DNA from 2 places in the Megasphaera sp. genome. Region 1 is predicted to be linked to the other one. Evidence: a T-box and tRNA genes for the amino acid it is inferred to sense, from the RefSeq annotation. Region 1 holds a T-box; the other holds one or more tRNA genes.
The links. The T-box of region 1 lies ahead of thrS (threonine--tRNA ligase). A T-box ahead of a tRNA ligase gene usually reads a tRNA of that ligase, here a tRNA-Thr.

Region 1 (4,416 bases):
CCGGTTGCTCGTCACATGCGCGATGCTAAGATCACTCAGATTTACGAAGGCACGAACGAAGTTCAGCTCATGGTTACAGGCGGTGCTCTGTTAAGATAAGTGAAGTTTATGATGCAGGCTTGGCATCAGCCAAGCCTGTTACATAAAAAAAGATTTTAGGAGGCAAACGTAAATGGAAATATTGGTATGTGTCAAACAAGTTCCGGACACAGCAGAAGTTAAGATTGACCCCGTAAAACATACCGTCATTCGTGCTGGTGTTCCTAACATTTTTAACCCCTTCGACCAGAATGCTCTGGAAGCAGCTCTTCAGATGAAAGATGCTGACAAAGACGTAAAGATTACGTTACTCTCGATGGGTCCTGATCAGGCAAAAGACGTTCTTCGTGAAGGCCTCGCAATGGGCGCTGACGATGCATATCTTCTGTCCGACCGCAAACTCGGTGGTTCCGACACGTTAGCTACGGGCTATGCTTTGGCACAGGCTATCAAAAAAATAGCTGCTGACAAAGGTATCGAACAGTTCGATATCATCCTTTGCGGCAAACAGGCTATCGACGGCGATACCGCTCAGGTTGGCCCGCAGATCGCTTGCGAACTCGGTATTCCTCAGATTACGTATGCCCGCGACATCAAAGTCGAAGGCAACAAAGTTACTGTTCAGCAGGAAAACGAAGAAGGCTACATCGTAACGGAAGCTAACTTCCCGGTATTGATTACCGCTGTTAAAGACTTGAACGAACCGCGTTTCCCGACCATTCGTGGCACCATGAAAGCAAAACGCCGCGAAATCCCGAATTTGGACGCTGCTGCTGTTGCAGCTGATGACGCTCAGATCGGTTTGTCTGGCTCTCCGACTAAAGTCCGCAAGATTTTCACACCGCCTCAGAGATCCGGTGGTCTCGTTCTCAAAGTTGAAGATGACAACGAACAGGCAATCGTCGACCAGATTATGGAAAAACTGGTTGCCCAGAAAATCATTTAATCTAAGGAGGAACAGTGAAAATGGATTTAGCAGAATATAAAGGCATTTATGTAATTGCTGAACAGTTTGAAGGCAAATTACGTGATGTATCTTTCGAATTGTTGGGCCAGGCTCGCATCTTGGCTGACACCATCGGCGACGAAGTCGGTGCAATCCTCATTGGTAAAGACGTAAAACCGTTGGCTCAGGAACTCATCGCTCACGGTGCTCATAAGGTATTCGTATATGATGATCCTCAGCTCGAACATTACAATACGACGGCTTATGCAAAAGTTATTTGCGATTTCTTCCATGAAGAAAAACCGAACGTATTCCTCGTTGGCGCTACCAACATCGGCCGTGACCTCGGCCCGCGTGTCGCTAACTCCTTGAAGACTGGCCTCACCGCTGACTGCACACAGCTCGGCGTTGACGACGACAAGAAGACCATCGTATGGACCCGTCCGGCTCTCGGCGGCAACATCATGGCTGAAATCATCTGCCCGGACAACCGTCCGCAGATGGGTACTGTCCGCCCGCACGTCTTCAAAAAACCGGAAGCAGATCCTTCTGCAACTGGCGAAGTTATCGAAAAGAAAGCTAACCTCTCCGATGCTGACTTCATGACCAAATTCGTCGAACTCATCAAATTGGGCGGCGAAGGCGTTAAAATCGAAGACGCTGACGTTATCGTTGCTGGCGGCCGTGGCATGAACGGTGAAGAACCGTTCAAGACCGGTATCCTCAAAGAATGCGCAGACGTCCTCGGCGGCGCTGTTGGTGCATCCCGTGCAGCTGTTGACGCTGGCTGGATCGATGCTCTCCATCAGGTTGGCCAGACTGGTAAAACAGTTGGTCCGAAGATCTACATTGCATGCGCTATTTCCGGTGCTATCCAGCACTTGGCAGGCATGACTGGTTCTGACTGCATCATCGCCATCAACAAAGACGAAGATGCTCCGATTTTCAAAGTCTGCGACTATGGTATCGTAGGCGATGTCTTCAAAGTTCTCCCGCTCCTCACGGAAGCTATCAAGAAACAGAAAGGCATTGCATAAGTTATCTAACCGTGCATAATCAAAAGGTCTATCGCTATGCGATAGACCTTTTTTGCTACTGGCAGCTGGCCGTTAGTGTCTGACCACTAGTTCGTAGGGGTTCGCACGTGGCGAACCCGTTTCAGCATATGTGTGGTTTCCTATTCAAGTTGCTAGAAACATCATACAAATACTTGGCGGGTCGCCCACGGGCGACCCCTACAAACTCAAAAAGAGGCTGTCGCTTTAAGACAGCCTCTTTTCTCTCTTGACAACCCCCATTTCCTGCCGTATAATTTATGCATACATAGAGATATGTAAGATGCTTTGAAAAGGACAACACTTGATAGCTCCTTTATTACAGAGAGAGGCACGATGGTGAGAGTGCTTTATAAAGTCTGGCAAGTTACCGCCTTGGAGCAGGATTCCCGAAGTAAGTAGGGGGTCCCGGCCGCCCCGTTATCGCGCTTGAGTACATCGGGTTTTCCGGTGAACTAGGGTGGAACCACGTGAGTTATGCTCTCGTCCCTTGAGGACGAGAGCTTTTTTTATTAAGGAGGATGTTTGTAATGGCAGAATTAGTATTAAAAGACGGAAGCAAAAAACAGTTTCCCGATGGCATCTCTCTTGCCGAAGCTGTCAAACAGCTCAGCAACAGTCTTGCAAAGAAAGTATTAGTCGCAAAGGTAAACGGTGAAGTCACGGACCTCCGCGAAACCATTGTCGACGGCTCGACCGTTGAATTCCTCACCTTCGCCGACCAGGAAGGGAAAGATACGCTCCGCCATACAGCATCTCATGTCATGGCACAGGCTATCCAGCACCTCTTCCCGGGCGTCAAGTTCGCCATTGGCCCGTCCATTGAAAACGGCTTCTACTACGACCTCGACACAGAACACCGTTTCACACAGGAAGACTTTGCTGCCATTGAAGCTGAAATGGCTAAGATCGTCAAAGAAAACCTTCCCATTACCAAAGAAGTCTTGTCCCGTGCCGACGCTTTGAAACTCTTCAAAGACGCTGGCCAGGATTATAAAGTAGAACTCATCGAAGACCTTCCGGAAGATGCCGTCATCTCCATCTACCGCCAGGGCGACTTCGTCGACCTCTGTGCCGGCCCGCACTGCGCTTCGACCGGTGCCGTCAAGGCCTTCAAGCTGCGCACCGTTGCCGGTGCTTACTGGCGCGGCGATGAACACAACAAGATGCTCCAGCGTATTTACGGGACCGCTTTTGAAAAGAAATCGGAACTCGATGAATACCTGAAGATGATGGAAGAAGCTGAAAAGCGCGACCATCGTAAACTGGGCAAACAGCTCGACCTGTTCAGCTTCCACGAAGAAGGCCCGGGCTTCCCGTTCTTCCATCCCAAGGGAATGATCCTGCGCAACAACTTGCTTAAATTCTGGCATGAACTCCATGATGAAGCCGATTACGACGAAATCATGACCCCGATGATCCTCAACCGTCACCTCTGGGAACAGTCCGGCCACTGGGATCACTACCGCGACAACATGTATTTCACGACCATCGATGAACAGCCTTACGCCATCAAACCGATGAACTGCCCGGGCGGCATCCTGGTCTATAAGAGTAACGTCCACAGCTACCGCGACTTCCCGATGCGCATGGCTGAACTCGGCCTGGTCCATCGCCATGAACTCCATGGGGCCCTCCACGGCCTGTTCCGCGTCCGCTGCTTCACTCAGGACGATGCTCACATCTTCATGCTGCCGAGCCAGATGAAAGAAGAAATCTCCGGCGTCATGGACCTCTTCGACAAGGCTTACAAACAGTTCGGCCTGGAATATCACGTCGAATTGTCCACTCGTCCGGAAGACTCCATGGGCTCCGACGAAATCTGGGAACTGGCTACCAAGACCTTGCATGATGTCATCGAAGAACGCCACATCCCGTACGTCATCAACGAAGGCGACGGCGCATTCTACGGCCCGAAACTGGACTTCCACCTGAAAGACTCCATCGGCCGTACCTGGCAGTGCGGTACTATCCAGCTCGACATGCTCATGCCGGAACGCTTCGACATGACCTATATCGGCGAAGATGGCCAGAAACATCGCCCGGTCATGGTACATCGTGCCTGCTTCGGCAGTATCGAACGCTTCCTGGGCATCATCACCGAAAACTATGCCGGTGCTTTCCCGGTATGGCTGGCTCCGGTCCAGATCAAGTTCCTGCCCATCTCCGACAAACACCTGGCTTACTGCAAAGACCTGGCTAAGAAGTTCAAGAAATTGGGCATCCGCGTCGAAGTCGATGAAAGCAGCGAAAAGATCGGCTACAAGATCCGCAAGGCTCAGATGGAAAAAGTTCCTTACATGGCTGTCGTCGGCGATAAAGAAATGGAAAACGGCACCCTCGGCCTGCGCGACCGCTCTAAAGGCGATTTAGGCG
Region 2 (4,416 bases), 470 kb from region 1:
CTTGTTGTCTTTCGTCGTAATAGCCGTATTCATCATCTGAATCCCTTTGACGCTGCCTTCTACGCCGCCGACGGCGATCCAATCTCCGGCTTTGAAAGGCTTGAAGATCAGGATCAAAAGGCCGGAAGCGAAATTCGACAGATTGCTCTGCAAGGCCAGGCCGACAGCCAGGCCAAAGGCGCCGAACGCGGCCAGGAAGGAATTCGTCGGGATACCGGCCTTATTCAGGGCCGACAACAGGACCAAGGCCATGATGGCATAATAAATCAGCTGGCTGACAAAGGTGATGACCGTATGGTCGTAATTGGCATGGGTCATCATGCGGACAGCCAGGTTCTTGAAAGCCCGGGCCACATAGCGGCCGACGATGAAGATGACGATGGCATAGATGACATCGGGACCGTGGTTGAGCAGAAAATCCTTTAAATGGTCCAGCGTCGTGACGCTCTGCGTGACCTGGTTCTGGACATCGGCCTGGACGACGTTAGCCGCCTGCTGCGCTGTATCGGCCGTATTTTCAGCAATGTTCATATTTCGCACCCTCCTCTTGTGTGTAGTTCTATTATACCCGGGATTTTGGGTAGTGGCTAGTGGCTAGGGGTTAGGGGTTAGGGGCTAGGGGTTCGTAGGGGCCGACGGTCCGGCTCTCCTGCTAGGAGAGCTGTCAGCGCAGCTGACTGAGAGGTTAACCTCTCCGGCCCTTCGGGCCACCTCTCCTATGAGGAGAGGCTTCCGACGGGTGCCTTACGCTACAGTTACCGTCATTCCCTCATTATATTAGAAGCGGGCTCGCCACGTGCGAGCCCCTACAATTGCGCAGACAGGCGATAACTAATTCACGGCCTGTAGCCTTGCGCATAAATGTATGCAAAAAAAGGGCTTGTTGCACATGCAACAAGCCCTTTTAAGTTGCTAGTGGTTAGCAGTTAGTGATTAGAAAATTTAAATTCCATTTCTACAGACTACAAACTCCATACTGCAAACTATAAAGAGAAAGGGGCCTCGCATGATGGCAGAAACCTTCGTGCGACAGCCCCTCTTTTAAGTATCAAGTTTGTAGTTTTTAGTTTGCAGTTATTGGCTAAAAATTTAACCTCTTTCTACAAACTCGGCACTACAAACTTTAAACTATCTTTTAGCCTTCGATTTCGGATACGACACCAGCACCTACGGTACGGCCGCCTTCACGGATAGCGAAGCGCAGGCCTGCTTCGATAGCAATCGGTGTGATGAGTTCGACTTCCATCTTGACGTTATCGCCAGGCATGCACATTTCTGTGCCTTCCGGCAGGGTGATGACACCCGTTACGTCAGTCGTGCGGAAGTAGAACTGCGGACGATAGCCGTTGAAGAACGGCGTATGACGGCCGCCTTCATCTTTGGTCAGGACATAGACCTGAGCCTTGAATTTCGTGTGCGGATGAATCGTGCCCGGTTTAGCCAGGACCTGGCCGCGTTCGACGTCTTTGCGGTCGATGCCACGGAGCAGTGCGCCGATGTTGTCGCCTGCTTCTGCGAGGTCCAGGATCTTACGGAACATTTCAACGCCCGTAACGACGGTATCTTTCGGTTTATCAGCGAGGCCGACGATTTCGACAGCGTCACCGACTTTGATCGTACCACGTTCGACACGGCCCGTAGCAACCGTACCACGGCCGGTGATGGTGAATACGTCTTCGACAGGCATCAGGAACGGCTGGTCCGTCGGACGTTTCGGCGTCGGGATGTAGCTGTCGACAGCATCCATCAAGTCGAGGATGGATTTTTCAGCTTCCGGATCGCCTTCGAGGGCTTTCAATGCAGAACCTACGATGATAGGTACTTCATCGCCAGGATAATCATATTCAGTCAGGAGGTCGCGGACTTCCATTTCAACGAGTTCAATCAGTTCCGGATCGTCGACCTGGTCAGCTTTGTTGAGGTATACGACGATAGCCGGTACACCGACCTGGCGGGCCAGGAGGATGTGTTCACGAGTCTGCGGCATCGGGCCGTCAGCTGCGGATACAACGAGGATAGCACCATCCATCTGAGCTGCACCAGTGATCATGTTCTTGACATAGTCAGCATGCCCCGGGCAGTCAACATGTGCATAGTGGCGTTTTTCCGTTTCATATTCGACGTGCGCCGTGTTGATCGTAATACCACGTTCACGTTCTTCCGGAGCCTTGTCAATATCGGAGTAATCTTCGAACTTGGCAAAGCCCTTCTTTGCTAATACTTTCGTAATAGCAGCCGTTAATGTCGTTTTGCCATGGTCGACGTGACCAATCGTACCGATATTAACATGCGGTTTTGTTCTTTCATAATGTTCTTTTGCCATTGTAATCATTTCCTCCTTTAGGAAAAAAACAGCTACCCACTTGTATTCTATCACACATCCATACTCTTTGCTTAAAAAAATAGGAAAATTTAAACAAAAAATATTTTTGCATATAGAAATAACCTCGTATGCACGAGGTTATTAGTGTGGTGGCGGCTCGGAGATTCGAACTCTGGACACTGCGGGTATGAACCGCATGCTCTAGCCAACTGAGCTAAGCCGCCATGTGTGGAGCTATTGACCGGGATTGAACCGGTGACCTTATCCTTACCAAGGATACGCTCTACCGACTGAGCTACAACAGCTTATGAACTGGTCAAAGCCAATTATGAAGTTGTTTTTTTACCTGACAGTAAAAAAATTTGGTAGCGGGGGCAGGACTTGAACCTACGACCTTCGGGTTATGAGCCCGACGAGCTACCAACTGCTCCACCCCGCGATGATTGGTGGTGGGGGAAGGATTCGAACCTTCGAAGGCAAACGCCGGCAGATTTACAGTCTGCTCCCTTTAGCCACTCGGGAACCCCACCATTTACTGGAGCCAACGATAGGACTTGAACCTACAACCTACTGATTACAAGTCAGTTGCTCTACCAATTGAGCTACGTTGGCTTACTGTTCCGTGGAACGTAGTCTATTATATCAAAGGACTGACGTTCTGTCAAGAACTTTTTTATCAGCTTTTCTTATTTCTTCTGACGAGGCAGAACCCCGTTTCAAAAGGCTCTGTCAGAACCGCTGACTTGATTAGTATACTATACCCCACGGAATAATGCAAGTGCTTTTTACACTTTTTTTAAATTAATTTTATCTACCCTTCATGCTGCGTGTCCAGGTTGAGGAACAGCGTGAACTCGTTCTTGAAGTAGAGCTTGACCGACCCGACAGGGCCGTTGCGGTGTTTGGCCAGGATGACTTCTGTAATGTGCTGGTTCTCCGTTTCCTTATCGTAGTAATCTTCGCGGTACAAGAAGGAAACGATATCCGCATCCTGTTCCAGGGCCCCCGATTCGCGGAGGTCACTGAGCATAGGCCGTTTATCCTGCCGGCTTTCGACACTGCGGCTGAGCTGGGACAAGGCGATGAGCGGTACTTTCAGTTCCCGCGCCAGGGCCTTGAGGGACCGGGAAATCTCGGAGATTTCCTGCTGGCGGCTTTCGGCATTGCGCCCCTGCATGAGCTGCAGGTAGTCGACGATAATCAGGTCCAGGCCGTGTTCCGACTTGAGGCGCCGCGCTTTCGATCGCATTTCGGCGACAGAGATGCCCGGCGTATCGTCGATGTAAATGGGCGACTCATAAAGCTTGTCGCAGGCATCGGTCAGGCGCGTCCACTCTTCATCGCTGTTGAGCTGGCCTGTGCGCAGTTTCTGCGAGTCGATATGGGCGATTTGGCAGAGCAGTCGCTGGACTAGCTGTTCCTGGGACATTTCCAGGGAAAAGAAGGCTACCGTCTTATGCTGACGGACGCCGACGTTCTGGGCGATGTTCAGGGTAAAGGCCGTCTTGCCCATACTCGGACGGGCAGCGACCAGGATCAGGTCCGACGGCTGCAGGCCTGACGTCATGCGGTCCAGGTCGCGGAATCCCGTCGGCAGGCCGGTGAGGCCCGCTTTATTTTCATAGAGCTTGGTGATCTTGTCCAGGGTCACTTCGACGACGGCGCCGACGGAAGCGAAATCGCCGCGGTTCTTTGTATCCGACAGCTGGAGAATGCGCCGTTCGGCATCGTCCAGGAGGGCTTCCGTTTCCTTTTGGCCGTCATAGGCTTCCGTCGTCAGTTCGGTACACGTCGAAATGAGGTTGCGCGCCAGGGCCTTCTCGGCGACGATATTGGCGTAATATTCGATATTGGCCGCTGACCCGACCAGGTTCGGCAGGTTCAGGACGTATTCGAGACCGCCTACATCGTCGAGCTTCTTCATGCGTTTCAACTCGTCCGGCAGGGTGATGACGTCGATTTCTTTATTTTCCCGATGGAGGTGTTCCATGGCCTCGAAGATGATGCGATGGACGTCGCGGTAAAAATCCTGGGACTGGAGCTTTTCCATAGCGACGATGACGGCATCATGGGATAAGAGCATCGCCCCCAGG

Region 2: it has a tRNA-Thr gene. The T-box ahead of thrS (threonine--tRNA ligase) is inferred to sense a tRNA for this amino acid. The anticodon was not compared.

Annotation. Positions count from the first base shown of each region.
Region 1 is NZ_CP181255.1:2,024,801-2,029,216, forward strand. Features, by position in the region: gene ACFWUB_RS09720 (acyl-CoA dehydrogenase) at 1-99, shown strand, start outside; gene ACFWUB_RS09725 (electron transfer flavoprotein subunit beta/FixA family protein) at 173-985, shown strand; gene ACFWUB_RS09730 (electron transfer flavoprotein subunit alpha/FixB family protein) at 1,006-2,022, shown strand; T-box leader at 2,320-2,534, shown strand; gene thrS (threonine--tRNA ligase) at 2,571-4,416, shown strand, end outside.
Region 2 is NZ_CP181255.1:1,550,723-1,555,138, reverse strand. Features, by position in the region: gene ACFWUB_RS07435 (mechanosensitive ion channel family protein) at 1-531, opposite strand, end outside; gene tuf (elongation factor Tu) at 1,136-2,323, opposite strand; tRNA gene ACFWUB_RS07425 (tRNA-Met) at 2,471-2,547, opposite strand; tRNA gene ACFWUB_RS07420 (tRNA-Thr) at 2,553-2,628, opposite strand; tRNA gene ACFWUB_RS07415 (tRNA-Met) at 2,687-2,762, opposite strand; tRNA gene ACFWUB_RS07410 (tRNA-Tyr) at 2,768-2,853, opposite strand; tRNA gene ACFWUB_RS07405 (tRNA-Thr) at 2,860-2,935, opposite strand; gene dnaB (replicative DNA helicase) at 3,135-4,416, opposite strand, start outside.